DNA from 2 places in the Glutamicibacter sp. MOO4 genome. Region 1 is predicted to be linked to the other one. Evidence: riboswitches for the same ligand, from Rfam matches in the RefSeq annotation. Region 1 holds a riboswitch; the other holds the start of a gene.

Region 1 (15,204 bases):
GATCAAGAGATTAGCCGGCATCACGATTCGATCCTGAACACCGTAGCGCTGTTGTTGAGTACTGTATTTAGCCCTCTAGGTGGGGCGATTTTCATAGCTGTCATTTGCCTATTCCTACTGTTGGTCCGGCGTTCTCCGGTGAGTGCAATTGGCTTTGGTGCCGTGGCGTCCGTTGGTTGGCTTTCCTCCCAACTGTTCAAAGTCATCGTCGGGCGGCCTCGTCCCAATCCATCGTTGCTTGCTGACCCACTTGCCCCAGAAACCGGATTTGATAGTTTCCCCAGCGGCCACGTCTGTTTGGCAGTTGGCCTGACATTTGCCTTCTACTATCTGGCCCGCGGGACGCGGTGGAACAAACTTGCATTGATTCTCGGTCCTGCGATGGTTCTTGTGCTGGCCTTTTCACGGATATATATTGGCGTGCATTATCCGACAGACGTCTTAGCAGCAATCATCACGGCCTCGGCCGCAGTGATGCTTTTTTCGGGTCTCTGGAATCGATTCGCAACCAGAATTCTTGCCAAACTGCGCTTCCTCAAATGGTTTGGTCCCATTCCTGGGCAGACTTCCCGCTAGGAAGGTAACGTCCCGGAGTTGTACGTATTTAGCGTGAATTCTCATCGATAATGTGGCACTGTGCAGTAAAGAGCACGTGTAGAGTTCCGGTCAGTTGTGGAACTCGCAGGTCATCGACGAGTAAAGGAATAACGGATGGGAAACCTCAAACGCCAAGTACCCGATCTGGGCGAGCTGGCCAATCTCCTGAGATTCACCATGCCCTCGCTTGATCGACGTGCTGCCAGGCTCGGATCCGCCGCTGATATTTGGGACCTGAGGAGCATAGCCAAACGTCGGACGCCGGCTGCCGCGTTTGATTACGTGGATGGAGCCGCCGGCCGGGAGATTACCGCACAACGGGCACGCGAAGTTTTTGACTCCGTGGAGTTGTTGCCGCGCATCCTGCACGGGACCGCGCATTCGGACCTATCAACCATAATTGCTGGCGCATCTTCGCAACTACCATTTGGGATCGCACCTACCGGTTTTACTCGCTTTATGCACTCTGAAGGGGAAATCGGTGGCTGCAAAGCAGCCCAAAAAGCCGGAATTCCTTTCAGCCTGTCCACCATGGGCACTCGCTCTATTGAAGAGGTTGCCTCTACCGCACCTTCTGGACGCAAGTGGTTCCAGCTTTATTTATGGAAAGACCGTCAGAAGTCCCAAGAGCTGGTGGAACGCGCCGCGGCGGCCGGATTTGATACCTTGCTGGTCACTGTGGATACGCCGGTGGCTGGACAACGTCACCGCGATACGCGCAACGGTATGAAGATCCCACCAGAGCTGACACTGAAAACAATTGTTGACGCATCGTATCGTCCCGAATGGTGGTTCAACTTTCTCACCACTGATTCGTTGAAGTTCGCTTCACTCTCGGAGACCTCGGCAGATCTGCCGACCATCATCAACTCTATGTTTGATTCTTCCTTGGACTTTGAGGATCTGAAATGGATCCGCGCTCTGTGGAAAGGAAAGCTCTTCGTCAAAGGAATCCTCACTGCCGAAGACGCTGCCAAGGCGAAAGCAGCTGGCGCCGATGGGCTGGTGGTTTCCAACCATGGCGGACGTCAGCTAGACCGTGCACCGGTGGCCTTTGAAGCGCTCGGCGAGGTTCGCGCCGAGGTAGGTTCCGATATGGAAATCATTCTGGACTCAGGAATCATGTCTGGCGCCGACATCGTCGCCTCGCTGTGTGCGGGCGCGGACTTTGTGCTTATCGGGCGTGCTTACCTCTACGGTCTGATGGCCGGCGGTGAACAGGGAGTTTCCCGCGCAATCGAATTGTTGGCCAAGGAAGTGGAAGTCGCCATGCAACTGATGGGTGCGGGCAGCATCGCCGATCTGGACGAGTCGATGATCCGTAGGCGCAGTCGCTGAAAGAAACAGCGTCGGCCTAATAGCCGGATTCTCCCTCTCCGAATCCGCTCCGTGATCGAGATGATTTTCTCTGGAGCTGTGCAATCAAGCTAGTCACAAGAAGTTTAGACCTGTCAGCAAAAACGCTAGGGTTTTCAAGAAGCGCACCATTGCCTTTGGGACGACGGAGGAGGTTTGGACAATGTGGAATTCACAGATGTCGTGGAAAATGTACCTGGTTCTGGCCATTCTGATGGCTGCAGTCGGCATTTGGAACTTGTCGACGCACGATCACTTTGTCGGTGTCTTGTTCTTGTTCGGGTCAACCGTTTACCTTGTCACCGCTTACATTCGTGCGAGAAGTAATCCTGAACGAGCCAGTGAAAAAGAGAATGAATCAAACCGTCAGAATTCTGTAGCCGAATAACCAACTGTTCGGAGAGCCTTGCACTCCTGGGGATACGGCTATCGTTCTCGCTGAGCTGGCAGTTAGTTCTATGAGCGGTAGAATAGAAATTGTGCCTGCACCAACAACCACCCCAGTTCAAGCCCAAGAAGTATTCCGCCCAGTCTTTCTGCGCGGTGTCACTGCCGTTATCTACGCTCTGCTCTCCATCTTCTGGATCGGCGCGGACCAGAATGCTCTGGCCTATGTAACCGCAGCGTTCTTCGTGGTCACCGCCGCTTTGATGTGGCAATACGTAGCAGTGGAAAGCGCGCCTGCGAAGTCGCGTAGCCCTTACGTTCTGGGTGCCGGGTTGATGATGCTGGCAGGTATCGCAACTATCTTTGTTAGTTCGGTGGCATGGATTAGCTACATTGCCGCATTCGCCTTCTTGATCACCGGTATCGCTGAGCTCTATGTCTTTACGAAGCTGCGCGAGCAGTTCCCGCCGTTTAGAAACCAGCTGGTAACCGGTGCAGTAGGCGTGATCTTGGCCATTGCACTGAGCCTGTCCGGTGGCATGGACGCCCATGCGCTCTTCGGCCTAATTGGCGGTGGCACCATTATTCTGGCGGTCTTCGAGCTGATTGCTGGCTTTGGGCATCGCCACGAAATGAAGGCAGCAACCGCGAACACAAGCGACACACCAGAGCCGGAAAGCAACTAGTCTTAAGGTCTGCACGAAAAGTAGAAACGGAGTTCTTGGTGGGAAACAACAAGAAGAAGCAGCCGTGGAGCCAGTCAATCAAGGGTCCACTGAGCTTTTCGCTGATCATGGCGCTCATCGCAGGAGTTGTCGGCTTGGTTAGCTCCACCGGCGGATCACAAAATCCTTTGCGCTTTGATATCGGCCTAGCGTGCTTCGGCATCACCTTTATCGCTTGCCTGCTGGTCATCTCGGTGATGACCATGGCCGGCAAGGAGAATGATCCAGATTTGGGCAAGGGGACCGGCGTGAACCGATCTTCCTTGAACCCGGACAAGAAGTTTGAAGACTGATAATAAAGCTTAACCACGCATCACGCGCTGGGACTGTCCACCATAGATAGTCTCAGCGCGTTCTCGTTTGCCGTAACACGTTCAAGGATTCCCCGTGAGTAGCACCAGCACCAGCACCACCGAGCCATCAGGCAGCACCCCTCTGGGCAAGCAGTTGCGCCGCCGCAAGTCCATCAAGGCGATGAGCAATGACGCAGCCAACAACGCAGGGCTCGGGCAGCTTAAGCGCTCACTGGGCGTCTTGCAGCTGGTGATGATCTCCGTTGGTGCCACCCTCGGTACTGGCATCTTGGTGATCCTTGGATCTGCCGTTCCAGTGGCTGGCCCAGCGATCTGGATTGCCTTTGTGCTTGCCGGTATCACGGCGCTTCTTTCGGCAGTGTCCTATGCCGAGATGGCTGGCATGGTTCCGGTTTCCGGATCTAGCTACTCGTACTCCTATGCCACCTTGGGTGAAGGTGTGGCATGGATCTGCGGTTGGTGTCTGGTCTTGGAGTATGCGGTTTCAGCGGCCGCCGTTGCCGTGGGCGCTGGCGCGTATGTTAACCAGACCCTGCAAATTTTTGGCCTGTCCTTGCCTGATTCCTTGGCAGGCGGCCCGGGTGACGGCGGGGTTATCAACCTCTCGGCGCTGATCGTGGTGGTTCTTGCAACCCTGCTATTGGTGCGCGGAGCGCGCGAATCTGCGCTAGCAAACACCGTGATGGTGTTGGTGAAAATCGCCATCCTCATCTTCTTTGTCATTGTTGCTTTTACCGCTTTTGATGCCGGAAACTTTGCTCCGTTGCTACCGATGGGCGCTGCCGGAGTCACCGGTGCAGCCTCCATGGTCTTCTTCTCTTACATCGGTTTTGATGCTGCCTCCACCGCGGGCGAGGAAGCAAAAAACCCGCAGCGTGATCTGCCCCGGGCCATCATGATCGCCATGGTGCTGGTCACCGCGATCTATGTACTGGTAGCCGTTGCCGCTATTGGTGCCCGCCAGTGGGACTGGTTCGCTACTTCTGAAGCGGCGCTGGTTCAGATCGTTTCGGAGATCACCGGACAGAAGTGGCTGGTGCTGGCCTTTGCGTTAGCTTCGGTCATCGCGATTATCTCGGTAGTGCTCACCACCCTGTACGGACAGACGCGTATCTTGCTCTCCATGGGGCGCGATGGGCTGGTGCCAAAGTTCTTCGCCAAGGTTTCACCCAAGACCCACACACCGGTAGTTGGTACCTGGGTTACTGGATTGGTGGTGGCAATTGCCGCCGCACTGATCCCCTTGGGTCAGCTGGCCGAAGCAACCAGCATCGGTACGCTCTTTGCCTTTGCGCTGGTTGGTGTCTCGGTGATGTACCTGCGTAAAACTCAGCCAGATACCCCACGTACTTTCCGTGTTCCGCTGTACCCGGTCACCCCCATTCTGGGCATCGCAGCTTGTCTGTTCTTGATGTTCAACTTGGCCGGAATTACCTGGGTGGTCTTTGGGATTTGGATGGTTGTGGGCATCGGCATCTACGTTGGTTACGGCCGACGCCATTCACGCCTAGGCTCACTGAACGCTAAGGCCTACCAAGCAGAACTGGATCTGTAACAACTAACTTGTACTGGCTGGTACGTGGGGCACCGATATGCTGTGTTGTGGAACACTTTCGCAGATTCTAAGGAGCCCGAATGCAGCAGGAACCGATTAGCACTGCAGACCTCTATGACCAGCATGGTGAGGCTTTACAGTCCGTCAGTGTGCAATTCCAAGACTTCGGCGGACGCCTATCGTTTAACGGTCCAGCGCGCACAGTGAAGTGCTTTGAAGACAACGGGCTGATCAAGGAGCTCTTGAGCTTCCCCGGTGAGGGTGCAGTCCTGGTCGTTGATGGTGGGGGATCCCTGCGCTTTGCACTGATGGGCGACATGATTGCCGCCAGTGCGGAACTTAATGGCTGGGCTGGCGTCATTATCCACGGCGCGGTGCGCGACCGCGCAGCGCTGGCGGAGCTTGAGGTGGGCATCAAGGCGCTTGGTAGCAACCCGCGCAAGACGGTCAAACGTTCACATGGTGCGGTAGATGAAGTGATCACTATTGGGGACGTGAAGGTGCGCCCAGGTGCGATGGTCTACGCAGACATCGACGGGATCCTTGTTGAGCATTAACCTCATCGAGCGCTAACCTCGGTTAGCGCTCGATCACGGCTAGCGTTCTTGGTCGCCTGCGGATTCCCACTCATTACGGAATTCTTCCGGGCTGAGATTTTCTAAGTCTTCACGGATCTGAACGATCAAGCGTTCGGCCTCTTCCAAACTGGAAGTGGTCATTCGCAACAGTACCGAATCATCCACACGTGAATGCACAACAACCTGTGGCTCATTGGCTTCGAATTCACCGTCACCAAAACTTGCTGAAGCCAGTGCAACTACCCAGCGACCAGCGGCCATTAATGGATTGCTATGACCGGCTTCCAGACGTGCCTCGTAGTCATCTGATGCGTGCGTTCCCTGTGACATGACCTGTCCTTTCAGCTACTACAACTCCGGTGTACCGGTGGTGTGTTCATCATAGGGTGCTGATCGGGTTAAAGGCGAGGAATCACCGAGTCAAAACCGGCGATCACCGTACACAAGCGCAAATTGGGCCGCCGGTGCGTCGCCGGATGCCGTTACTTAGGCACCTTCGGTAGGTAGGGCGCTGTCTACCTCAGTGATCATAGGACGAGGCTTGCGCCAGGTGCGGTTCACCGTCTTGTGGTGCGCTTTGAGCAAGGCTGGCACGGTGATGTAAACGGTCAGCGGAACGACAATCAACGTCAGCACCAGGGAGCGAAGAACTGGATGCCATGGGGGAGCAAGCCACGCCAACACCAACATTCCCACAGACACCATCGGGAAAATGGCTAGCCACGTTAAGGCTGCTCTGGTGTGTATGGAGGGGAGTTTTGGTGGAGTCTGCGGATCTGCAGACGTCTCGGCAGTCGCTAGCTCGTTGCTCGTGGGGGTCATGAATCTCCAACTATATGTGTGAGGTCAGTTTACGTGGGCCATGGAATAATCTCCAAACACTTGTTTGGAGATAGAATTGATTCATGAGTTGGGATACGGGGGCGACTCGTCAAAAATTGCTCACGGCTGCAGTTGAAGAGTTTGTAGACCGTGGGTTTGCTGGCGCCCGGATTCGAGAGATTTCAAATAAATCGGGATGCAACCCAGAACGGATTTACTTCTACTTCGGCAACAAGGAGGGGCTCTTTGAGGCGGCGCTGGTGCACGAATTGTCCACTGCCCTTGATGCCGTCACAGTGACGGGCCAAGGTGTCGCAAGCATTGTGGCATTCGCTGAAAAATACTTTGACTTCTCCTCGCGGAACTCAAAGCTGGCACGGCTAACCCACTGGGAAGGTCTCGAACATGGCAGTGCAGCCGGCGCTAAAGAGCGCTCGGTGCGAGCTGACTCCAAAGTTCAAGAGATTCGACTTGCTCTGGGTATCAGCAATTTAGAGGACGCGCAGAACCTACTGTTTGTTGTAGTGTCGCTGTGCAATTCGCTGCTGGCCACCCCCAACGTTCACCAAGTGATCTTGGGGAAAAATTCAGTGGCTCGCCACAAGAAAATCGTGGCAGACACGGTTCGTTCGCTGGCACAGGATCTAGTTGATGACGAATCCGAAGGACAATTGAGCATCGCCAAAATCCCGCAGAGCTAAGAGCTCGAGGCAGGCGCTTAAATGATCCGGCAAGGTCTAGCAGTAACTGGTCCTGCATGAATTATCCGTCAGAAGAAATCTAAGACAAACAAGCATCATGACTGGGCAGGTCTTGAGGTGACTGCGGGAAATTCCGAAGTCACCGTTGTCGCGGATAATGCCGCTTAACCTGTAAGGCGGTGACTACGAGAGCTTTGCTGCCTTGCGCGCACGGTAGGCGCGAACGTGCTCGCGGTTAGCACAATTGCCGATATCGCAATAGATCTTTGAACGGTTTCGTGACAGATCTAGCAGGGCATTGTGGCAATCGGAAGAAGCACAGATTCGCAGTCGCTCTAGACCGCCAGCACGAATGACCTCAGCAAGTGACATGGCTGCGTCCACTGCCAACCGGTCGTAGAGTGGAGTGCTGGTGGTTGTAGCGTGCAGGTGGTAACCGAGATTTTCACTCTTGATCAACTGCGGCTGGGCGTTAGCGTTACGAAGGATCTGATTGACCCTAAATACTGCTTCCTCTTCATCTCCAGTCCAGATGCTCTTGAGCTGGGAACGCAACTGGCGAATAGAACGTAGCTCGGCCTGGTTGTGAGCGCGGGAGCCTTCAAAATTTTCAGAGTCAAGGAACTCGTCCAGATCAGCCACGGTGGAGAGCATGTCGATTATTTGTACCTCGGTGTTCAGGAGGTTCACGACGGTCTTCAGCGAAGCTTCGATATCTGGAGCAAAGGTCATAATTCGTTCCTGAATGAGGGTGGATTGACTGCATTACAAGCCTAACCGCATCGAGATGCCCGTCTGTTTAGTTGCCCTTGTGTGGGACGGAAAATTCTTCTCAAGAGATGTTATTAGGCATGAGCGAAAGTACTGATCTGAGTATGCCACCATTGGTGGCATACTTGTTGCCCTTGCTGAGTCTGGCAACCGTAGAGTCCAGGAATCAAGAGGTGCTTTCGCGGAGGTTTTCTTGTGAGTCAACGAAACGTTGAAAATCTGAGTGAAGCAGGAATATAGTTAATGGCGCAGACCCCCCTCATATTCTTGAGATCAAGGGGGTCTAGCTGTTTAACTTTCAGATTTCTTTGCACGTCAGCGTTTTTAGCTTGTGCTCATCCCTCAGTGTTGCTGTTGCCGTCATACGGATGTGACGTTCGTTCGGTTATTGGCTCATACGGAAATAGTTTCGGGATGAAATGATATTTTGAAGGGATGAACGACTTTCTGATTCCCCAGTTCCAATGGAACTCCCTGAGCTACCTGACCTCGCGGGCTGGACGTATAGGCACCCAAGAACTCACCGAGCTCATGGAATCAGAATCACTGACACGCAACCACTTCATGATCGTTTGCGCGCTCGCCGAGTTCGGGCCAATGTCGCAAAATGACTTGGCCAAGCATTCAAACCTGAACCGCGGGCACCTAGTGGCCTACTTAGACGAACTGGCCGAACGAAAGATCTTAGAGCGCAGTGTTGACCCGGCGGACCGCCGGCGCAACGTCGTCACACTGACGAACGCCGGCAAGAAGTTCACCGCACGGGCCACCGCCGCGGCGCAACGTAGCGAAGCTGACGTCTTTGGTGCGCTTGACGCCAAGCAACAAGCAACCCTGCGTTCATTGCTTCAGCAGGTAGCCACCAAAGATGGCGAGGCACGCTAATGAAACAACATGTCAAAGAAGTCCTCGCACGCAGTGTTGTTGTCGCGCCACCTAAACCCTCGGTGATCCCGGCCGCTAAGGCTGCGCTGGCACTGACCGTCCCGCTGGTGTTGGTCACCATCACCGGCCACCTGGACTGGGCAATGTATGCCGCCTTTGGTGCTTTCTGTTCGGTCTTTGGACGTTACGATTCCTACGCGCCACGTTTTTGGCAGCAGCTTTCCGTAGGTCTGGTGCAGCTGGCTGCCATGCTGCTCGGAACCTACTTCTCGTACATCCACGCGCCATTTTTCATCTGCGTCGTCGTGCTGGCGCTGATTGGTTTTGGTGCGCACTATGTTTCTCACGCAGCCCGATGGATGCCACCAGGACCCGTCTTTGCGGTCTTCGCAGGTGGCGCTTGCATCACCGTTCCCGCTACAACTAACTCGTTCATCGGTGTGCTGCTAGTTGGTGGCGGAACGATGATCTTCAGCCTGCTGTTTATGCTTGGTCTGTCGCTGCGACGGGCGCACCTGTTCCACACGTTGGGCCGAGGGATCTCTTGGGCCCCATCGGCACGCGCCCTGCCTGAATCACTCCAGATGGGATCGGGCGTGCTGCTGGCGGGCATTGTCGCTCAGCTGGTTGGTGGTGGGCACTGGTACTGGGCCAGCCTCGGTGCCATAGCAGCCGTAACTGGAATTGATGCCTATGCGCGTGTGGCCAGAGGTCTACAACGAAGTGTTGGAACCTGCGTTGGTGTACTGCTGGCCGCCGCAGTTTTTGCCTTCCAGCCGCCCATCTGGGTCATCTTGCTGGTGGCGATTATTGGTCAGATCTGCATTGAGCTGGTCATCTTGCGCAACTACGCCATTGGCATGATCTTTATGACCGTCACCGCGCTATTGATGGTTCACATGGTCAGCCCGGAACCGGCTTCTAGCTTACTGATTGACCGTATCGCGATGACCGCACTGGGCGCCGGGGTTGGCGCAGTGCAGAGCATCGTGATCGGAATATTAGCGAGTCGCCGAAAGACCGCCGCGTAGTACTTCTGGTTTGCCCTTGGGTTGGGCTGCGGTGTCTTGCTTTAGCTTGAGCACCACGCAGCTCAGTCGGTGCGCGTCCGTGGAAATGCGGCGGGCCAGTGAAAGATCCTGCTCGGTAATTTCGGTATTCAATTCATGGGCTAAACGAAGCGTGACAACATCCGCACGCCAATCCACCTGCGGGTGAAGGTCAACCTTTTCAGCGAGCAAGCCCACGAGGGTAATGAATTCTAATGCGGTGCTGCTGGATTCAAATCGGTAGGAAGCTGTGAATGAATCCTCGTCTGCCATCCAATCATCAAGAGCGGCTAAACGCTGCTTCAGATTTAATGCTGCTGGTGATTCATGAAAAGGAATCTGTCGAAGGACAGTCATGGTGTATCTCCTGAAGGCGGAGGGTCATCCCATGGTGCTGGCCAGAGGCCGCCAAATTTCATCATCGCAGTAATTAGTCCCGGGGTACAGCGTCCACAGTGAATACGCAGGCTGCCCCGGACCCTAGGCCTAAGGTCCGGGGCAGCCGACTGTCGCGCTGAGGTATCTAGGGCTACTTATGCACCTTTCGCTCCAGAACCTTTTCTGTGGCTGGAATATCGCGGTGGCCAAACGCCTGAGCATCTCGGTAGGCCGCGGCTTCATAGCGTTCGTGAGCGACCTTGCCCACGTGCGCCATGCGTAGCGCTTGATGCCTCGGGTGGCGGCGGATCACGAGGTAGACAATACCCAGTAATAGGAACCAGATGGGTGTGACCAGTAGGGCAACAAGAGTATCAGGCTGGGTGGTCAAGGCCCACAGAATAAATCCGAAGAAGCCCAGAACTACGTACGGCATCACTCGACCGCCGGGAACCTTGTAGGCCGATGCATCGTGCAAGTGAGGGCGGCGGGCGCGGAACACCAGGTAACTGAGCAGAATGATCGTCCATACAAACATGAAGCACAAGGCCGAAACGGTAGTAACCAACGTGAAGGCTCCCATTACCGAATCGCCACTGTAGAGCAGGACAACCCCAGCCAGCAGGAACATGCACGAGAACATCAGGGCGTTCTTGGGAACTTTGCGGTGCGAAAGCTTGGCAAAGCTTTTTGGAGCATCGTTTTCTAGGGCTAGACCGCGCAGCATGCGGGAGGTGGAGTAGATGCCGGAATTGGCGCTGGAGGTCGCGGAAGTGAGCACCACAAAGTTGATGATGGCGGCCGCCCCAGCCAGCCCGGCTAGGGTGAACATCCCGACAAATGGCGAGTTTTCCGGGGAGAACAGCTTCCATGGTTGGACAGTCATCAAGATGATCAAGGCGCCGACGTAGAAGAACAGAATGCGGATCGGGATGGAGTTGATGGCCTTGGGCAGGGTCTTCTCAGGATCCTTTGTTTCGGCGGCAGTTGTACCCACTAATTCGATGCCCACAAAAGCAAATACGGCGATTTGGAACCCTGCGACAAAGCCCATGAAGCCCGTAGGGAACATTCCGCCATTGGCCCACAGATTACTCACCGATGCGGTGGCACCATTGTGTTGGAACCCGGTGATGATCATGACTAGCCCAATAATGATCAGTGCGCCGATGGCGATGATCTTGATCAGCGCGAACCAGAATTCGGTTTCGCCGAAGGCTTTCACGGTGGCCAGATTCAGCACGAGTAGTAGCGCGATGCAGCCCAGAGCGGGAATCCACAGTGATAGCTCACCCCACCAGTAAGCAACGTAGTGGGCGATGGCCACGACGTCGGCAATGCCGGTGACCACCCAGCAGAACCAATAGGTCCAGCCGGTGAAGAACGCCGCCCAGGGGCCCAGCAGGTCTCCTGCGAAGTCGGCGAAAGTCTTGTAATTGAGGTTGCTCAGCAGTAGCTCGCCCATCGCCCGCATGACGAAGAAGAGCATGAAGCCGATGATGATGTAGACAAAGATGACTGACGGGCCGGCGACGGAGATCGTTTTACCCGAACCCATGAACAGGCCGGTGCCGATGGCACCGCCAATGGCGATGAGCTGGATGTGTCGGTTTGATAGTCCGCGTTCAAGTGTGGGATCAGAACTGGTGGTACTCATGCTGGTTGCCTTCCAGGAGTGTGGCGTGACGCCTAGCAACTTGCTTTGCTCAAGACGCCAGATTCGCCGGCTCCGGGAAGGCAACGTCAGCTCGCTGCGCTAAGAGCAGCAACTGCCTATGCCACTGGAGAGAGCCGTCGAATCTAATGCGCACAAAGCGTCACTGTTCGTGGTCCCTCCCCAATCTGTATATGAACCTGAGAGTTTTCACTTCAACCCGACTACTGGGCGAAGCTTGCTCCTTCGGTGAGCGCAGTTCATTCTGCGCTGCTTTCCAGAGTTGCCTTCTCGTGGCGGTACGGGGGCCTGAGAGTTTCCCGGGGAGGAAATTGCTCCTACGGCGCCCGCCCTTGGTGAGGACGGGACTCTCCCGCCACGTATCAATGGCATATGTGGTGATGCCATCACAGTATGCCCCGAGCAGTGAATGTGACGCAAGTCTCATGGTGCAAGGTTTCTTTGGGGCAGCACCGAGACATTAGTGATACCAAACCGAGGCAGTATCTTTATGTCCGGACTCTTGATTAAAGGTCGGGTCAGTTTCATCATTGTGGATGGGAGAGAAGACCCTACAATGAAACCCATTCTCAAGTCGCTATCCAAGGGTGGCGCAGTACTGGCAGCGAGTCTTCTGCTTACCAGCAGTGCAGTTGCCATCGCAGCGCCACCTGATCATGCCGGACGTCCGGATCATGTTGGCCCACCGGGCCATGCAGGTCCACCGAGTTGGGCGCCGGCACCGGAGCACGCCGGGCCACCAACTGCCAAGCCAACTCCGACACCTGAACCAACGGAACCAACGGAAGATCCGGGGGATAGCTGGCGCACCGTTTCGCTCTACAACGTCACCTTTGACCTTCCGCAGGACTGGGAAATCGTTGAAGATTGTGAATACGGATGCCAAGACGACTATTCGGTCTACAAGATCTTGGATTCAAAGAAGAATCTCGCGTTGGATCTTCAAACGACTAGTTTCAGGGACAGTGATGGCCCGAACACCTATCAGCGTGAAGTGCTTGACTCTGCCCCAGCGCCTGATCTGTAGTACGCACCGACCAGTGTGGTCTCCTACTACTGGGAAGCCAGCTTTGGTGAAAGGGATTTGAGCGTTGCCGTCATCATCGATGATGAATGGCAAAACTGGACCAAAGCACCGGCAATTGATTACTTCAAAACCAGTGCCGAGAAAACTCCAATTATGGCCATGAATCCTGAGTATCTGCAGGCACTGGGACTTGACGACGACGGGGATACCACCTTCGACGAGGCCAAGACTTTCGTGGCAAGTGAGCAGTACTCAACTCTGAAGAAAGTCCTGACCAGCGTCAGGGAGACTCCGTAACCGGGTGTTATTTGCCAAAGCTGCGGAGGCGCAGTGAGTTGGCCACCACCAGGACGGAGCTGGCTGCCATAGCGGCACCAGCAATCATTGGATTGAGCAAACCCAAGGCCGCGATCGGGATACCCGCAGTGTTGTAGGCGAAAGCCCAGAACAGGTTCATCTTGATCGTGGCCAAGGTTTTATCCGATAGATCAATGGCGGCAGCGACCTGATGAAGGTCATTGCCCATCAGCGTAATATCTGCAGCTTCAATGGCAACGTCGGTGCCGGAGCCCATGGCGATGCCAAGATCGGCTTGAGCCAACGCCGGAGCGTCATTCACACCGTCACCCACCATGGCCACAACCTTGCCCTGCTCCTGCAGCGAAGAGATAGCCTTGGCCTTTTCACTTGGCAGTACACCAGCAAAAACATCGGTTGCCTTGATGCCAACTTGTGCTGCCACCTTGGCGGCTACCGACGGGTTATCGCCGGTGAGCAAAACTACGCGCAGATCACGGGATTGCAGTTCCTTGATCGCTTCTGAAGAAGTTGCTTTGACTTGATCAGCAACGGAAATCACCGCTTGGAACTGGGCGTCGACCGCAACCAAGATGGCCGTGGCGCCCGCTACTTCAGCCTCTTCGAGCAAAGAGCGGGACGAAGAATCAAGTAGCGTTCCCTGGGCTTCAAGCCAGCTGGGCCGGCCAACAACAATGCTCTTGCCTTCTACGGTACCCATGACTCCGCCACCGGGTTCCGAGCGGAAATTGCTCACCTCGGCCAGCGGTCCAACGTTGGCCCCGGCAGTGGCGATAGCCTGGGCAATTGGATGTTCTGAATGGTGTTCCACTGCTGCGGCCAACAGCAAAACTTCAGTTGCGTTCACGCCAGGTGCGGTGCTTGTACCCGTATGTGTCATCACTCCGGTGGTGACGGTGCCGGTCTTATCTAGAACGATAGTGTCCAGTTTGCGGGTGTCCTCCAAAATCTGTGGACCACGGATCAAGATGCCTAGTTGAGCTCCGCGGCCGGTACCCACCAACAAACCGATGGGAGTGGCAAGACCTAAAGCACAAGGGCAAGCAATGACCAGCACAGCAACAGCTGCACTGAATGCCTGATATGGATCAGCCGAGACCAGCCACCAAATAACAAAGGTGAGTACGGCGATGCCCAGAACGATCGGGACAAAGACGGCCGAGATGCGATCAGCAAGCCGGGCAATGGGTGCCTTGCCAGACTGTGCCTCGGAGACCAGTTTGCCCATCTGCGCCAGGGTTGTTTCTTCACCAACGCGGGTGGCTTCAATTACTAGACGGCCAGAAGTGTTCAGAGTTGCACCGGTAACTTCGGAGCCCACGCGAACCTGTTGCGGTACGGATTCGCCAGTGAGCAATGAGGTATCTACCGCGCTATCACCGTGGATAACCGTGCCATCGGTGGCGATTTTCTCACCGGGGCGCACCACAAAGTGATCTCCTGGCTGCAATGCACTGGCCGCAATCTTCACTTCTTGGCCATCACGCAGCACAACTGCTTCCTTTGCGCCCAGACTGAGCAAGGATTTCAGCGCATCAGATGCTGAGGTTTTGGCGCGATGCTCCAGGAATCGTCCGAGCAACAGCAAGGTGGCCACAACACCTGCGGTCTCAAAGTAGAGGGCATGCTCGCTCATGGCCATACCAACGTGTGCCGTCATCTGCGGATCCAGAACAAGCTGGATTGCCGAGAAGAGATAGGCGGCCAGCACACCGAGAGACACCAAGGTATCCATGGTGGAGGATAAGTGCCGGGCGTTGATTGCTGCTGCCTTATGGAAAGGCCACGCACCATAGAAGACCACCGGCGTGGCCAGTGCAAAGGCTACCCAGCCCCAATGCGGGAACTGCAAGGCGGGGATCATGGAGATCACAAACAGCGGGATGGTGAACACCGCCGAAACAATCAGCCGTCGCAGCAGATGGTTGGGGACCAAATGCTCATGACCCGAATGTTCATCCCCATCATGGTGATGCTCGGGCTGTACTGGCTTTTTTACCGAGGCACCGTAGCCGGCAGCTTCAACGGTATTGATCAGCGTTTCGTCGCTGACATCAGCCGGTACC
Region 2 (15,204 bases), 360 kb from region 1:
CGATTCTGATGATCTCGGATTCCACCCTAGATCGATTCCGCATGTGGCAGATCGGATCCCTGTCCAGCACTCCACTAGACACGTTCCTTGGTGCGGCGCCGGTTGTGGCCGTTGGAGCATTAATTGTTTTGTCTACCGCGCGGGTGTCCAACGCCGTCTCCATGGGAGATGACACTGCCACCGCGCTAGGCTTCAACTTAGGACGAGCACGCCTGCTGGGCTCGATCGGTGTGGTCATCCTGGCCGGTACCGCCACGGCGGTGGCCGGGCCCATCGCCTTTGTTGGCTTGATGATCCCGCACGCCGTGCGCTTACTGGTGGGCTCGGATTACCGGTGGTTAATGCCTGGGTCCTTGCTGGCCGGGCCGATCCTCTTATTGGTGGCTGATACCGTGGGACGAGTGATCGCGCCACCGAGTGAAATCCAAGTTGGCGTCATGTGCGCAATGATCGGCGGACCCCTCTTTATCCTGATGATGCGCAGCGGCATGAAGTCGGTGAGCCTATGAGCACCAACGAAATGACGCAAGAGACGGTGAAGCAAAACAAAGCGGAACAGAGCCGGCCGCAAAGGACTAAAAACCGGGTGCTTCGAACCACCATCTGGATGTCGGCCGCCATCATTCTTTCCATCGTGGCTTACCTGTTTTGGGGCCGCGACCGCCTACCTGCCACCGAAGTTCTACAGGTGCTTAGCGGCCAAAAGGTCCCCGGAACGAGCTTTATTATCATGTCCGATAGGCTGCCACGAGTAGCTGTTGGCGCCTTGGCTGGTGCGGGTCTTGGTATCTCCGGCGCACTCTTCCAGCGTTGGCTGGGCAACCCACTGGCCAGCCCCGATGTGATCGGCGTGGGCTACGGTGCCTCGGCCGCCGCGGTGTTCGCGATGATCACCCTGGGTTATACCGACTGGAAACTGAACGTCTTCGCCTTAGCCGGTGGACTGATTGTCGCCGCGCTGATTTATTGGCTTTCAGCGTCGGGTAAACGCACCGGGCCACGATTGATTTTGGCTGGGCTAGCCATCGGATCCATGCTGCAGGCACTGATCCAATATCTTCTGACCCAAGCTCAGGTGAATACCGCGAGCGACGTGATGCATTGGCTCTCCGGTTCACTGTCTTCGAGCAACTGGCATAGCGCCCTGGTGCTCTTGATCAGCCTAGGAATTATTGGGGGAGTCTTCCTTCCCTTTGTGCTGCGTCAGCTCAAAATGCTGGAACTGGGCGAGGATTCGGCAGCGGCACTGGGCGTCAATGTCAGCCAGGCTCGCACGCTGCTGGTGTTTGTGGCCGTCGCTATGGGGGCGATGCCCATTGCAGTGACCGGGCCACTGGCCTTTGTGGCGTTCCTTGCCGGTCCGATTAGCGCGGCCCTTTCGCGTGGGCCAATCAACATTCCCCTTGCCGGATTGACCGGCGCAACCCTGGTGATTATCGCCAATTTTTTTGCAGCAAATTTGTTCGCAGATCTTGTACTGCCGGTAGGGGTAATTACCGGCGCATTCGGCGCACCGTTCCTGATTTGGATTTTGGTGCGCGCCAACTCAACCGGAAACGGGGGCTAACCCATGGCCACTTTGCAGGCTAGCGATCTGACCTTGGCCTATGACAAGGTCACCATTGTCGACGAACTGTCCTTGGACATCCCCACCGGGCAGGTGAGCATTGTGGTCGGCGCAAACGGTTGCGGCAAGTCCACCCTCTTGCGCGCCCTATCACGACTGCTTAAGCCCACCGGTGGGCAGGTGCTGTTGGACGGGGCGGATATTCATTCCAAGCCGGCCAAGGAAGTCGCAAAGATTTTGGGTCTGCTGCCACAGTCACCAACCGCGCCGGATGGAATCACCGCCCGCGAGCTGATCAGCCGTGGACGTTACCCACACCAGGGCTTATTCAAGCGCTTCTCCGCTGAAGATGAAGCGGCAGTGAACCACGCAATGGAAATGACCGGCACCACCGAGCTTGCCGACCGTGCAGTCGACGAGCTCTCTGGTGGGCAGCGTCAGCGTGTCTGGATCGCCATGGCGCTGGCCCAGGAAACTGACCTGTTGTTACTTGATGAGCCCACCACCTTCTTGGACGTGGCGCACCAGCTTGAGGTGCTTGATGTGGTCAGCGAGTTGAATCGTAGTCGCGGCATCACCGTGGTCATTGTGTTGCACGACTTGAACCTGGCAGCGCGCTACGCCGATTATCTGGTGGCCCTGCGTCACGGAAAGATCTACGCTGCCGGGCACCCGAATGAAGTGGTGACCGAAAAGACAGTTAAAGATGTTTTTGGGATGCCAAGCCGAGTTATCCCTGACCCGGTGGGTGGCACTCCACTGGTTCTACCTATCGGACGTCACCGGGTATTGCGCACCGAGCAGGTGCTGGCCTCCAAGGGTATTTTCCGCAGTGAGCCCAAAGCACTTGAGCCTTCTACCGGTACGCAGCCAGCTGAAGCAGAACAAGATGAGACGACCGGCGAATCTGAACAGAGCGTTCGCCCGGCCTACGAGCACGTTCCAACGTTGGCTTTTGAGACCACCTTGATCAAACGTCAAGAACTCTCACCTTCCTTCCGCCGTCTGACTTTCAGCGGCAACGACCTGGATTACTTTGGGACCAACAGTCACCCATTGGATATGCGGATCAAGTTGTTGCTGCCACCAGCTGGCGGTACCGCGCTGACCGACGAAATTGCCTCGATGCGCCCGAACGCGATGACCAGTCCAGCGGATCAAGTCGGTTGGTACAAGCGCTGGTTATCCATTGATCCGGACACCCGCGGCCACATGCGCACCTACACCGTTCGTGCCTTCCGCGAAGCCGGTCACCGAGATAACGCTGGGCTCACTGCAGAGCTAGATATTGATTTTGTGATGCACGGACACATGGTGGATGGAAAGCTACACGGCGGTCCAGCCACCGAGTTTGGTGATCGCGCCCAGGTGGGTGACCAACTGTTGGTCCTTGGCCCTAATAAGTTCCTCAATGATTCCAGCTACGGCGGCATCGAATTCCGTCCAGGCGATGCCGGCCGCATTGTGCTGGCCGGGGATGAAACGGCCGCTCCGGCAATTTGTGCGATCCTTGAGTCATTACCTTCTCATGTCACCGGACATGCCCTGATCGAGGTGCCAGAGACCACCGACATTCTGGGTGCTTCGACTCGTTCTGGGGTGTCCGTACAGTGGCTTACCCGCGGAAATAGTGAGCACGGGGAGCTACTACGATCGGCCTTGCGTCAGGTCGTGGCAATCCCGGCAGCCGGTGTTGTTGATACCAACGCCGAGCCTGAAGACATTGACATTGATTCCGAAATTCTTTGGGAGACCGGCCAAGCCAACAACGCCCCGTTCTACGCGTGGGTTGCCGGTGAGGCAGCGACCGTGAAGGAAATGCGCCGTTACTTGGTGCGTGAAGCGGGTCTAGATCGCAAGCAGGTGGCCTTCATGGGCTACTGGCGTCGTGGGAAGACCGAAAACTAGAACTGAATTTTAGTCCTTGGACTATTCCAAAGCGGCGGCCCTGAAAATCATTAAATGGTTTTCAGGGCCGCCGCTTTTTGGTTTTGAGAACTAGTTGCTGCTCGCAGGCTTGCAATCGGAACGCCGTGGGCGAGGATTTTCCCTGTTTAGGATCTCCAGCAGGCGGGTGAGCTCCCTGCGATCATCGCCCGGAAGCTTTTCAAAGTACCCGTCCATGCTCTCGCGTCTAAGCCGAGTCAGCTCACCTATTTGAGCCTTGCCACTGGGGCTCAGTGCGATGAGTGTGGCACGTCGGTCTGCAGGATCCGGGGTGCGGATCACCAGCTCTTTAGCTTCAAGCTGGTCGACAACCTCGGTGGTGGAGCGCGCGGCGATATGTAGTCGCTCTGCTAAGTGCGAGTTGCGCATCCCCTGGTTTTCGGCATGGCTGAGCAGGCTCAACACTCGCGATTGATGTGGGGTGATCCCTAAGGGGATGAGGTTTTCTCGCCAGCGCCCGCGGATAACGCGCGAGGCCCGGAGAAAGAGATCTGCCAAGTCATCCTTGGACTCTTCGTTCTGCATGCTTTCAAGAATAGTGTGTTCTTCAGAACAAATTCAAGATGAAACCACATAGTGAGGTTACCTCTGCTATTCTTTGTGTGAAAAGAGTGATGAGGGAGGATCTATGAGTTCAGGAGCAACGCACGGAGCACCGGCCGCGCCTACCGGTGGTGGCCGCATGAAAAATTCGGCCCAAGATAAACAATGGCTAGCCGAGCATCCGGTCTCACTCAAGCGTGTGGCCGAACTTTTTAGACCGCACCTGGGCTCTGTCATCGTCGTGGTCCTACTGATCGTAGCCTCGTCCATCATTGGCCTCGCTCAACCCTTCATTGTCCGCGAGCTGATTGATGACGCCATTCCCAATAGCAATGTTCGGCTTCTGATGTTCGGCGCCGGGGGACTGGTGCTCATTGCGCTAGCTACCGCGGTGCTGGAAGTGCTGCAAACGTGGCGCGCCACCTTGATGGGGCAGCGCGTTATGCACCGACTGCGTACCGGTCTCTTTACCCACTTACAGAAACAGTCGCTCGGATTTTTCACCAACTCCCGTTCAGGGGACGTCCAATCTCGATTGATCAATGATGTCGGGCAGATGCAGTCGGTCATTACCAATTCGGCAACCAGTATCGCTTCAAACCTGACCACCGTGGTGGCAACAGCAGTAGCCATGGTTGCTATCTCTTGGAAGCTCAGTCTGATTTCTTTGATTGTCTTCCCTCCGGCAATTTTGCTGGCCAAACAGACCGCAAAGTTGCGGCGCGCGGTCACCGGTAAGCGACAGCGCGAGATGTCTAACCTGACCTCGCTGATTGAAGAGCGGCTGAGCATCTCAGGAGTACGCCTGTCCAAGATCATGGGCACTGGTAGTGCGGACGCTGCGGTCTTCGCGGATTCCAGCCATAAGCTCATTGACCTTGAAATGAAAAGCGCCCTAGCCGGACGCTGGCGCATGGCCACCATGAGCATCATTTTTGCGGCTATTCCAGCTGCCCTCTATCTGGCTGCCGGATTGCCGGTGACAGGCGAAGGAATGAGTATCGGTACCCTGGTTGCCTTCACTGGGCTACAAGCTGGGATCTTCCGTCCAGTCATGGGCTTGATGCAACTATCGGTTCAGTGGGTTTCGGCCATGGCCTTGTTCAGCAGGGTTTTTGAGTACCTTGATACTGAGCAAGAATTACCGGTGCCGAAGAATCCAAAGCCGGTGGAACCAGAAAATGTTCATGGGTACGTAGAGCTTCGCAACGTGAGCTTCCGCTACCCGCAAGCTAATCGGGCGACCTTGGATCAACTAAATCTGACACTTGAAGCCGGCACGATGACCGCAGTGGTCGGCTCTACTGGTTCCGGTAAGTCCACTCTAGGCTCATTGCTTCCACGATTGCTGGACCCAACTTCGGGACAGGTGCTGCTCGACGGAGTTGACCTCAAAGACTATGCGCCAGAAGGCATCGCGAATGTGGTCTCTGTGGTGGCTCAGGAGAGCTACTTGTTGCACGATACTGTCAGGGCTAACTTGCTCTGGGCTGCACCGGAAGCAAGCGAAGCTCAACTGTGGCAGGCGCTCGAAGCTGCGCAGATTGCAGAGCTCATCCGCGGGTTGCCTCAGGGCATAGATACCGAGGTAGGTCAGCGTGGCCATCGGTTCTCCGGTGGAGAACAGCAACGTCTGGCCATCGCTCGAACCATGCTGCGCAAGCCAAAGGTTCTGGTGCTGGATGAGGCAACTAGCGCACTGGATACAGTCACCGAAGCGTTGGTGCAGCAGGCGCTGGATGAGCTTGCAGTTGGGCGTACTACTCTGCTCATTGCACACCGGCTAAGCACTGTGATGCGTGCGGATAAAATTGTGGTGCTCGAAGATGGCCAGATTGCTGAGGCAGGAACCTTCGACGAGCTGGTGGCCCTTGGTGGTCGCTTTGCGCGATTAGTTCAAAACAGCGAGCTAGCCGCGCAAAGGAACTAGCAGGAGGAGTCTCTGAGCCCTTGCTTTTCCAGTGAGTCCAGGATCTTTGGCAACGCGGATTCCAGTGCTTTGCGTTCTGCAGGATCAAGGGAATCAAAGAGCGTTTCGCGCACAAAGGTGACGTGGGTCGGCGCTGCACTTTGGATGGTTTGTTGACCCAATTCGGTGAGCGCAATTTGGTGACCGCGGCGATCGGTTTCATCCGAGCAACGGCTGATCAAGCCCTTGGCTTCCATACGACGAAGCAGGTGTGAAAGTCGGGAGCGGTCCCAGCGAAGTCCTTGAGCAACGTCAGCGGGACGTAAACTTGGTTCCGGAGTCTCTGAAAGTACCGCCAAAACCGAATATTCCCCGGACTGCATTTGTGCATCGCGGAGTAACTGACGGTCCATTGCGCTGGGGAATTGCCAGAGGAACTCGCGTATCGTGCGCCAGAGTTCCTGCTCGCTATCGGTGAGCCAGCGGGTCTCGTCGCTCTTCATGATTTTCTTTCACCCTTGTATCGTTAGCCCAATAAAATTTTGTTGACGCATCAATCATCTCGTGTAAGGTTGGTTTTGGCAACATAGGCTGACACGTCAATTAACTGATGGCCAGCTACCTGCCGAAATATTGATTCACATCATCATGTTCAACGGGCAGCCGTTGTTCTAGGGTCGATGTGGAAGCACACTGAATGTGTAGAGCATGAAGGACTTTGGAGGGAAACGATGAGCGAAGAATATTCAACGAAGGGTGCCTATGTCACCGGCGGAGAATTCACCCGTGATACCAACTACATCCAAGACCGGATTGTCGCTGATACTGCGCCAGAAAATTACAGCAATGAGCATAACGACAGCAAGATCGGTCATCCGTTGGCCGGTGTTTCTGAAGGTGCCCAGCTGTGGCCAGTAGAAGCAGGGCGCTACCGCTTGGTGGCAGCTCGTGCTTGCCCTTGGGCCAACCGCACCCTCATTGTTCGCCGACTGCTTGGCCTAGAAGATGCCTTGTCCGTTGGGCTTCCCGGGCCAACCCACGACGCCCGCAGCTGGACTTTTGATCTAGATCCAGACGGGAAAGATCCAGTTCTAGGCACCGAACGAATCCAAGAAAACTACTTCAAGCGCTTTGCTGACTACCCTCGTGGCATCACCGTTCCGGCCATCGTGGATATCCCATCCGGTGCCGTTGTCACCAATGAGTACCCACAAATCACCTGGGACCTATCCACCCAGTGGAAAGAATTCCATCGCGAGGGTGCACCAAATTTGGTGCCGGAAGATCAGCTAGATGAAATGCTTCCGCTGATCAAGCGGATCTTCACCGAAGTGAACAACGGCGTATATCGCGCAGGATTTGCTGGGGATCAGAAATCCTACAGCGACGCTTACGATCGTCTTTTTGATACGTTGGATTTCCTGGAAGAGCGACTTGCTACCCGTCGTTTCTTGATGGGGGACTACATCACCGAAGCGGACGTACGTCTGTTTACTACCTTGGTGCGTTTTGATCCGGTGTATCACGGTCATTTCAAGACCAACCGCAACAAGCTGGTCGAGATGCCTAACCTTTGGGGTTATGCCCGTGATCTGTTCCAGACCCCTGGTTTTGGTGACACCATCGACTTTGAACAGATCAAGGCTCACTACTACGTGGTGCATGAAGACATTAACCCAACCCAGATCATCCCGAAGGGTCCAGTGCTAGAAAACTGGTTAGAACTCTCGGGTCGTGATCAGTTGGCCGATAACGGTCCGTTCCTCAACGGCACCGCACCGGGTGAAGTTCGAGCCGAAGAGCGCGTGCAAGCCGGCCACAACCCGTTGTACTCGGCATAGCTAGTAGAACGCTTAGGCTAAGTGGTCTTAACCCCTGGGTTCGGGTGACGTTTTGAAATCGTCAAAACCTGCCAGCTCAGGGGTTTTCCATTTCTTGAGCTTTTCTTCAGTTTTAGTTTTGAGTCGAACCGTCAGCGACATGGCCCGATAGGTAGGTCAGAGGCAGGCATCAGGCGTGGCAGGATTAAAGCATGACGATCATTGCAGCTGCAGATGGATCCGCCCTAGGTAACCCAGGGCCGGCCGGTTGGGCCTGGTACGTGGATGACAATAATTGGGCGGCCGGTGGTTGGGACCACGGAACAAACAATATGGGGGAGCTGCAAGCAGTCCTTGAACTCTTCCGGGCCACCGCACACCTGCCTGATGAAGAGCTAAAGATCCTCTGTGATTCGCAGTACGCCATCAATTGCATCAGCAAATGGATGCCGGGCTGGAAGAAGCGCGGCTGGAAAAAAGCCGATGGCAAACAGGTGTTGAACCAAGACATCCTCAAAGAACTTGATTCGGCCATTGTCGGCCGCAAGTACACCTTTGAATGGGTCAAGGGTCATGCCGGGCATGACCTGAACGAGGCTGCCGACGAACGTGCTCGCGCAGCGGCCACCGCTCATCAAAGGGGAACTTCCCCTGACGCTGGCCCCGGTTACATCGTGGGAAGCGCACAAGCGCCAGCCGCGGCAAGTGCTTCCACTACGTCCGCGCCGGCAGAGCCAGTTGAGCCAGCTCACGAAGCCGAACAACCCGCACAGGTATCTGCGCTAGTGTCAACATCCGGGGACTTTGCCGCGACGGTTTATGAGCTGGAGCAAGGATTCCTCGACCCACAAATCCGCACCAGCTTTACTGAGATCGCCGACTTCTTGCACCCCAGCTACCAAGAGGTGACCCGCCACGGTGGGCTACTGGATGTAGCAACCATCGGCACCCTGTTGAGTTCCGGATCCTCCCTGCCCACCACGGGGCAGATGCAGGTTCTGGCCACCCGACAGATCAGTGAAGAAATGGTGTTGCTGGCCTACCGAATGAAGCCAAGCGACTCTGAAGTTTTGGTGGTCTCCTCCTGGTGGCAACTAGGCGAACAGGGCTGGAAGCTTCGCTTCCGTCAGGAAACTATCGAGCAGTCCGCATAGCGGCCAGTGCGAGATTAGAGGCTTAAAGAACTGTGGTCCACCGAGAAAAATTCTCGGTGGACCACAGCTGTACCCGATGCTATTTATTCGTAGTGCCCGGGGCGGGTTTCGATAATGCCCTTTTTGTAATTGATGCGGTTGACCAGCCAGGTCACTGCCCAGAGCAGTACGCCAATAACCAGCAATAGGCCGGCAATTTCGTACTGCACCCAGTCCTCGCGCGAACGGGCCCACGGGCCGGCGAGGAACAGGCAGAAGGCTACGCCGAGAATCGGGATGACGGTCGGGGTACGGAAGGCATCTTCCGGTGCCTTTTCGCGGCGCAAGACCAGCAATGAAACATTAACTACGGCGAAGACGCAGAGCAACAGCAGTGCTGTGGTTCCACCCAGCGAGCCAACAATGCCGTTCTCGCTATCCAAGTTGACGTAAGCCACCAAAGCAATGGCCAGCGCGGTGCTGAACAAGATGGCTACCCAAGGGGAGCGGCGGGTGGAGTGCACCTTGCCCAAGAACTGCGGGAGCACGCCTTGACGGGCCATGCCGTAGAGCAATCGGCTTGCCATCAGCATGTTCATCAGCGCGGTGTTGACCACGGCAAAAACGGTCAAGAACGGGAAGATAGCGTCCACCGGAATGTTCGGGGCGCCCAGGCGCACCACGTCCAGCAAGATACCGGCATCTGGATTCTTCGGGTTCAGCAAGTCGCCGGTAGGGATCACCATGATCACGGTAACTGCCACGAGCATGTAGATCACTGCACACAAACCCAGACCAATAAACATGATCTTCGGGAATACCTTGTTTGGGTTCTTGGTTTCTTCCACCAAGTTCACCGAGTCTTCAAAACCAACCATGGCGAAGAAGGCGATGGCGGTACCCATGGTTACCGCGGCAAAAAGACTGCGGTCCGACGGGGTCTCGAAGACTACAAGACGGCTGATATCACCCTGACCGGACGCAATAACAGAGAAGCCGATGCCGATGATCACTGCCATGATGGCCAGCGAAATAATGGTCAAGACGAGGTTGAACCTGACGCTCTCACCCACACCTCGCAAGTTGATCAGCGCAAGGATCACGATGATGGCAATGGCAGCCCACATGCCCGCTTGTGGCGTGGTGGGGACACCATCAATGAACTGGCCAAAACCGATCAGAAGGTTCTGACCAACCAAGGTTGCTGAGGTCGCGGCACTAGTAATGCCTGAACAGGCCACGGTGAAAGCCACGATGAAAGTGACAAAATGGATGCCAAAAGCTTTGTGCACGTACAGAGCCGCGCCAGCGGCGTGTGGGTACTTGGTGACCAGTTCGAGGTAGCTAAAAGCGGTCAAAGTTGCGATGGCAAAAGCAACGAGGAACGGCAACCAGGCCGCGCCACCCACTTGGCCAGCAACCTTACCGGTGATGGCAAAAATGCCTGCGCCGATGATATCGCCCATGATGAGGAATAGCAGCAGCTTGGGGCCGATCACCCGCTTGAGTTCTGTATCCTGGCCCTGGGGTACTGGCGTGTCACTATTCACAGTCATGCGATCGAGATCATCTCCTTCAGTAGTAGGTGGCAAGCATGACAAATTTAGTTGTTGCACCCATAGTCGGCAAACCGTCTTCTGAGTTGGCTCACAGTATCACGAGTCCAAAGGTTGCAAAATGACGATAAGCGGTACTACGCCCCTCTAGCTGTGACCTGACATACGGATGGGATCTTAGTAGCATGTTGGCGAGCCAAGTGAGAATTGCGCTGGATCCGACTAGGGTTAGTTGAAAAGCGACAAGCACTTTAAGGACGTAGATGGACTCGGTGATTAGCGAAGATTTCGCACCTTTGGCTCAAGCTCTGGAAGCACGAGCTGCTGAAGAAGAAAACTACTCGGCACAGCTCGCTGTTTATCACCGGGGTGAACTCGTGCTCAGCCACAGCGTCGGTGAGCATTTAGCGGCGGATGCACTGACCTGTGTCTTCTCGTGTACCAAAGGCATGGGCGCACTGGTCATCGCCTTACTCGTCCAAGATGGCCTGATTGATCCAGCTGCCCCAATGACCACCTACTGGCCAGAATTTGGCGCCGGTGGAAAGAATAAGCTCACCGTTGGCGAGGTGCTCAGTCACCAGGCTGGCGTTCTTGGTGTTCCCGGCGGTGTACCAAGTGAAGTCCTACTGAACTCGGCTGAATATGCCAAGGTTCTGGCGTCCATGCCAAGCATCTGGCCGCTGGGTCAGAACATCGTTGGATATCACGCCATCACCATGGGCGTACTGATGGAAGAACTGGTTCGCCGCGTCGCCGGCAAAGAGCTTAAAGATGTTTTTGAAGAGCGCATCCGTAAACCTCTGTCGGCAGACGTTTATATCGGACAAGACCCGTCGCTGGAATCACGCTACCGAGATGTCTTAGCTGGCGTTGAAGCGCCAAGCGAATTTTTTGATCCCTTCTCGCCAGCTGGCCTGGCGGTAAACTCCGCCTCCGGATTCGCCTTGGCAGACGGTCCGGTTTACAACTGGCATGAGCTGGCCAACTCAGCCCAGGTACGTCAGATCGGTCCGGCGTCCATGGGTGCGGTAGCCAACGCTCAAGGCCTGGCCGGAATCTATGCCGCATCCTTCGGCGCCGTTCCATCCCTCGGCGCGATGCAAGGATTCCTCAGCGCGGACACCTGGTCACAGGTCTCCACCGAACTGGTTTACGGACTGGATCGAAGCAACGGTTTGTTGCAGGCTTTTGCCTTGGGATTCATGAAGGCTACCGCCCGCAATAATTACGGCTCCATCTTCGCCTACGGTCACGACGGAGCTAACTCATCTTTGGCCTTTGCCGACCCTGCCTACCAGCTCGGCTTTGGCTTCATTCCCTCACGCAACGAAGGACCCAAAGACACATCTACCGGGGTCAAGCTCAGTCAGCTGGCGCGCCAGCTGATCCTCGCCAAGAACGCCAAGGCTAAATCAAACTGAACCTTGGCAAACTGAACCTTGGCAGTGAACAGAAAAATTTAGCAGATACAAAAGTGAGATTGAAGTGAAGAAGTATTTGGCATTGGGTGATTCGTTCACCGAAGGCGTCGGCGACGTAGATTCGAATCGACCTAACCAGGTGCGCGGATGGGCCGACCGAGTCGCTGAAGTGCTCAGCGCGCAGGGCGACTGGGAATACGCCAACCTCGCGGTACGCGGAAAGAAAATCGGTCAGGTCATCAACCAGCAACTGGACCAAGGCCTGTCCATGAAGCCAGATCTGGTGAGCATCTACGCCGGCGGAAACGACATCTTGCGCCCCAGAGCAGATCTTGATGCGCTGATGCGTGGTTATGAAGGGATGGTCCGACGCTTCACCGAGGCCGGAAGCACCGTTGTACTCTTCACCGGTTTTGACACTGTCGAATCTCCCTTGTTCTCCAAGACCCGTCCGCGTACTGCGATCTATAACGAGAAAATTCGCGAGATTGCCGATAAGTACGGCGCGGTCATTGCGGACTACTGGCGTTGGCGCGAATTCTCAGACTTGCGTTATTGGTCTGTAGATCGCCTGCACATGAACGAGCTGGGACATGCACTGATGGCCGCGAGGGTTCTTGACGTTCTTGGACGACACCAGGTCACCGACGAAAACTGGGCAGATAAACTTCAGGCTCCGGTTCTGCCGGATCACGCGGTGAACTCTCGCGGCGAAAAGCTGAAGCAAGAATTGGGTTGGGCTACCGAACATTTGGTTCCTTGGGTTAGGCGCAGGCTCTCGGGCACATCCTCGGGTGATTCCTTGTCAGCAAGGTATCCGCAGTACGTTCAACTCACGGCGGTCACGAAGTAAAACTTTTGTGACAGTTCAACGCAGCGCGACTCTTTGACCTAAAGCGCGAGGCAGGTAACATGGTTGTGTGCTGCAGATCTAAGATCAGCAGCACACGCCATAGACGGATGGCGGGAGAGTCCCGTTCACACCATGGACGGGCGCCGTAGGAGCAATTCCTCCCCAGGAAACTCTCAGGCCCCCGTACCGCCATCACGAGGCAACTCTGGAAAGTAGCCGGCCAGATCCGGTTCACCGAAGGTGCAAGTGCTCGGCTTTGTTGGCCGAACACGTAAAACTCTCAGGTAGTGCAACAGGGATGGGGAGGCAAAGCGTCCTTCCTTTGGCATGCGCCAAGACAGATCCCGTGGAGACTCCAGCACCATGACCATCACGCAGACTTCGGCTTCTACGAACAGTGAATTCGTTACTCGCCACATCGGCCCGCGTCCTTCTGACGTCGCCACCATGCTTCAGACTCTTGGCTACGACAGCCTAGAATCACTGATTGATACCGCAGTTCCCGCAGATATCCGACAAGGTGCCGCACTGGATATTCCAGCAGCACTAAGTGAAACCGAAGCGCTGGCCCACCTGCGTGCGGTAGCCTCCAAAAACGTCATGAAGACCCAGATGATTGGTCAGGGCTTCTACGACACCCTCACCCCAGCGGTGATTCGACGCAACATTGTCGAAAACCCAGCCTGGTACACCGCTTACACCCCGTACCAGCCAGAAATCTCCCAGGGCCGCCTCGAAGCCCTACTGAACTTCCAGACCATGGTGATGGATCTGACCGGTCTGCCAATCGCCAACGCTTCTTTGCTGGACGAATCTTCGGCCGCCGCAGAAGCCGTGCTGATGATGCGCCGTGCTAACAAGAAGAAGGCCAAGGGCAAGACCGTCCTGGACTCCAACATCTTCCCGCAGACCATCAAGGTTGTGCAGGGCCGTGCCGACGCACTGGGCTTCGAAGTTGAAGTTGCTGACCTCTCCGCAGGCCTGCCAGAAGGCGACATCTCCGGCATCGTATTGCAGCAGCCAGGTAACAACGGCTCCATCGCAGAACACGCAAGCATCATCGCAGCCGCCAAGGACGCCGGCGCAATGGTCACCGTCATTGCTGACCTTTTGGCTTTGACCATGATCACCCCTCCGGGTGAACAAGGCGCCGATATCGCTGTGGGCAACACCCAGCGTTTTGGTGTTCCACTGTTCTTCGGTGGTCCACACGCGGCCTACATGGCCGTTGCCGATGGTCTGACCCGCTCGATGCCAGGGCGCTTGGTTGGTGTCTCGGTTGATGACGCTGGCGTTCCTGCCTACCGTCTGGCACTGCAGACTCGCGAGCAGCACATCCGCCGCGAGAAGGCGACCTCCAACATCTGTACCGCTCAGGCATTGTTGGCCATTTGTGCCTCGATGTACGCGGTGTACCACGGTCCAGCCGGTTTGAAGCAGATCGCAACCCGCGCCAACAACCACGCTCGCGTGATTGCCACCTCGCTGGTAGCAGGCGGCTTCACCCTCGCATCCGATACCTTCTTCGACACCGTTGTGGTGAACGTGAAGAACGCCGAGGAAATCATCTCCAAGGCGATCACCGCGGGCATCAACCTGCGCAAGGTCAACGACACCCAGGTTGGTATCTCCACCGATGAGGCCACCACCTCAAGCATCGTCAAATCCCTTCTTGAGGTCTTCGGCGTAGAGCTTTCGGCTCCAGAAGGCTTTGAGATCCCAGAGTCGCAGGTTCGCACCAGCGACTACCTGACCCACCCGATCTTCAACACCATCTCTTCCGAGACCCAGATGATGCGTTACCTGCGTCGTCTCTCGGACCGCGACCTGGCACTGGACCGCACCATGATCCCATTGGGCTCGTGCACCATGAAGCTGAACTCGGCTGCCGAAATGGAATCCATCACCTGGCCAGAGTTCGCTTCCATCCACCCTTACGCGCCGGCAGAGCAGACCGAAGGTTGGCGTGAACTGATCACCGACCTTGAAGGTCGACTGACCGCGATCACCGGTTACGCTGGCGTCTCCATCCAGCCAAACGCTGGTTCCCAGGGTGAATACGCGGGCCTGCTAGCCATCTCGGACTACCACGCATCACGCGGCGAGGGTCAGCGAAATGTCTGCCTGATCCCAGCCTCGGCTCACGGCACCAACGCGGCTTCCGCGGTACTGGCTGGCATGAAGGTTGTCGTTGTAAAGACTGCTGCCGATGGCACCATCGATTCCAATGACCTGGATGCCAAGATCGAAGCCAACAAGGACGTGTTGGCTGCGATCATGATCACCTACCCATCCACTCACGGTGTGTACGACGCTGACGTACGCGAAGTGTGCGACAAGATCCACGCCGCCGGCGGCCAGGTATACATCGACGGTGCCAACATGAACGCACTGGTTGGTCTGGCACAGCCAGGTTCCTTCGGTGGCGACGTTTCGCACCTTAACCTGCACA

Evidence for each region. A riboswitch is a leader RNA that binds a small molecule or an ion and turns the genes downstream of it on or off. The one in region 1 is predicted to bind glycine.
Region 2: another riboswitch for glycine. It lies ahead of gcvP (aminomethyl-transferring glycine dehydrogenase); the one in region 1 lies ahead of cycA (D-serine/D-alanine/glycine transporter).

The regions. Positions count from the first base shown of each region.
Region 1 covers NZ_CM167800.1:2,561,924-2,577,127, reverse strand. The annotation lists gene AC1Z3F_RS12065 (phosphatase PAP2 family protein) at 1-576, shown strand, start outside; gene AC1Z3F_RS12060 (alpha-hydroxy acid oxidase) at 712-1,935, shown strand; gene AC1Z3F_RS12055 (hypothetical protein) at 2,117-2,341, shown strand; gene AC1Z3F_RS12050 (DUF308 domain-containing protein) at 2,433-3,026, shown strand; gene AC1Z3F_RS12045 (hypothetical protein) at 3,065-3,358, shown strand; gene AC1Z3F_RS12040 (amino acid permease) at 3,540-4,934, shown strand; gene rraA (ribonuclease E activity regulator RraA) at 5,015-5,491, shown strand; gene AC1Z3F_RS12030 (WCX domain-containing protein) at 5,531-5,842, opposite strand; gene AC1Z3F_RS12025 (putative antibiotic biosynthesis monooxygenase) at 5,999-6,334, opposite strand; gene AC1Z3F_RS12020 (TetR/AcrR family transcriptional regulator) at 6,418-7,035, shown strand; gene AC1Z3F_RS12015 (CGNR zinc finger domain-containing protein) at 7,219-7,767, opposite strand; gene AC1Z3F_RS12010 (MarR family winged helix-turn-helix transcriptional regulator) at 8,242-8,691, shown strand; gene AC1Z3F_RS12005 (FUSC family protein) at 8,691-9,722, shown strand; gene AC1Z3F_RS12000 (4a-hydroxytetrahydrobiopterin dehydratase) at 9,693-10,097, opposite strand; gene cycA (D-serine/D-alanine/glycine transporter) at 10,270-11,775, opposite strand; glycine riboswitch at 11,951-12,058, opposite strand; glycine riboswitch at 12,060-12,158, opposite strand; gene AC1Z3F_RS11990 (hypothetical protein) at 12,350-12,820, shown strand; gene AC1Z3F_RS11985 (hypothetical protein) at 12,878-13,117, shown strand; gene AC1Z3F_RS11980 (heavy metal translocating P-type ATPase) at 13,125-15,204, opposite strand, start outside.
Region 2 covers NZ_CM167800.1:2,203,848-2,219,051, reverse strand. The annotation lists gene AC1Z3F_RS10345 (FecCD family ABC transporter permease) at 1-509, shown strand, start outside; gene AC1Z3F_RS10340 (FecCD family ABC transporter permease) at 506-1,567, shown strand; gene AC1Z3F_RS10335 (SIP domain-containing protein) at 1,571-3,475, shown strand; gene AC1Z3F_RS10330 (MarR family winged helix-turn-helix transcriptional regulator) at 3,566-4,039, opposite strand; gene AC1Z3F_RS10325 (ABC transporter ATP-binding protein) at 4,143-5,987, shown strand; gene AC1Z3F_RS10320 (MarR family winged helix-turn-helix transcriptional regulator) at 5,984-6,469, opposite strand; gene AC1Z3F_RS10315 (glutathione S-transferase C-terminal domain-containing protein) at 6,698-7,807, shown strand; gene AC1Z3F_RS10310 (RNase H family protein) at 7,999-8,940, shown strand; gene AC1Z3F_RS10305 (APC family permease) at 9,024-10,475, opposite strand; gene AC1Z3F_RS10300 (serine hydrolase domain-containing protein) at 10,739-11,899, shown strand; gene AC1Z3F_RS10295 (SGNH/GDSL hydrolase family protein) at 11,964-12,752, shown strand; glycine riboswitch at 12,854-12,951, shown strand; gene gcvP (aminomethyl-transferring glycine dehydrogenase) at 13,116-15,204, shown strand, end outside.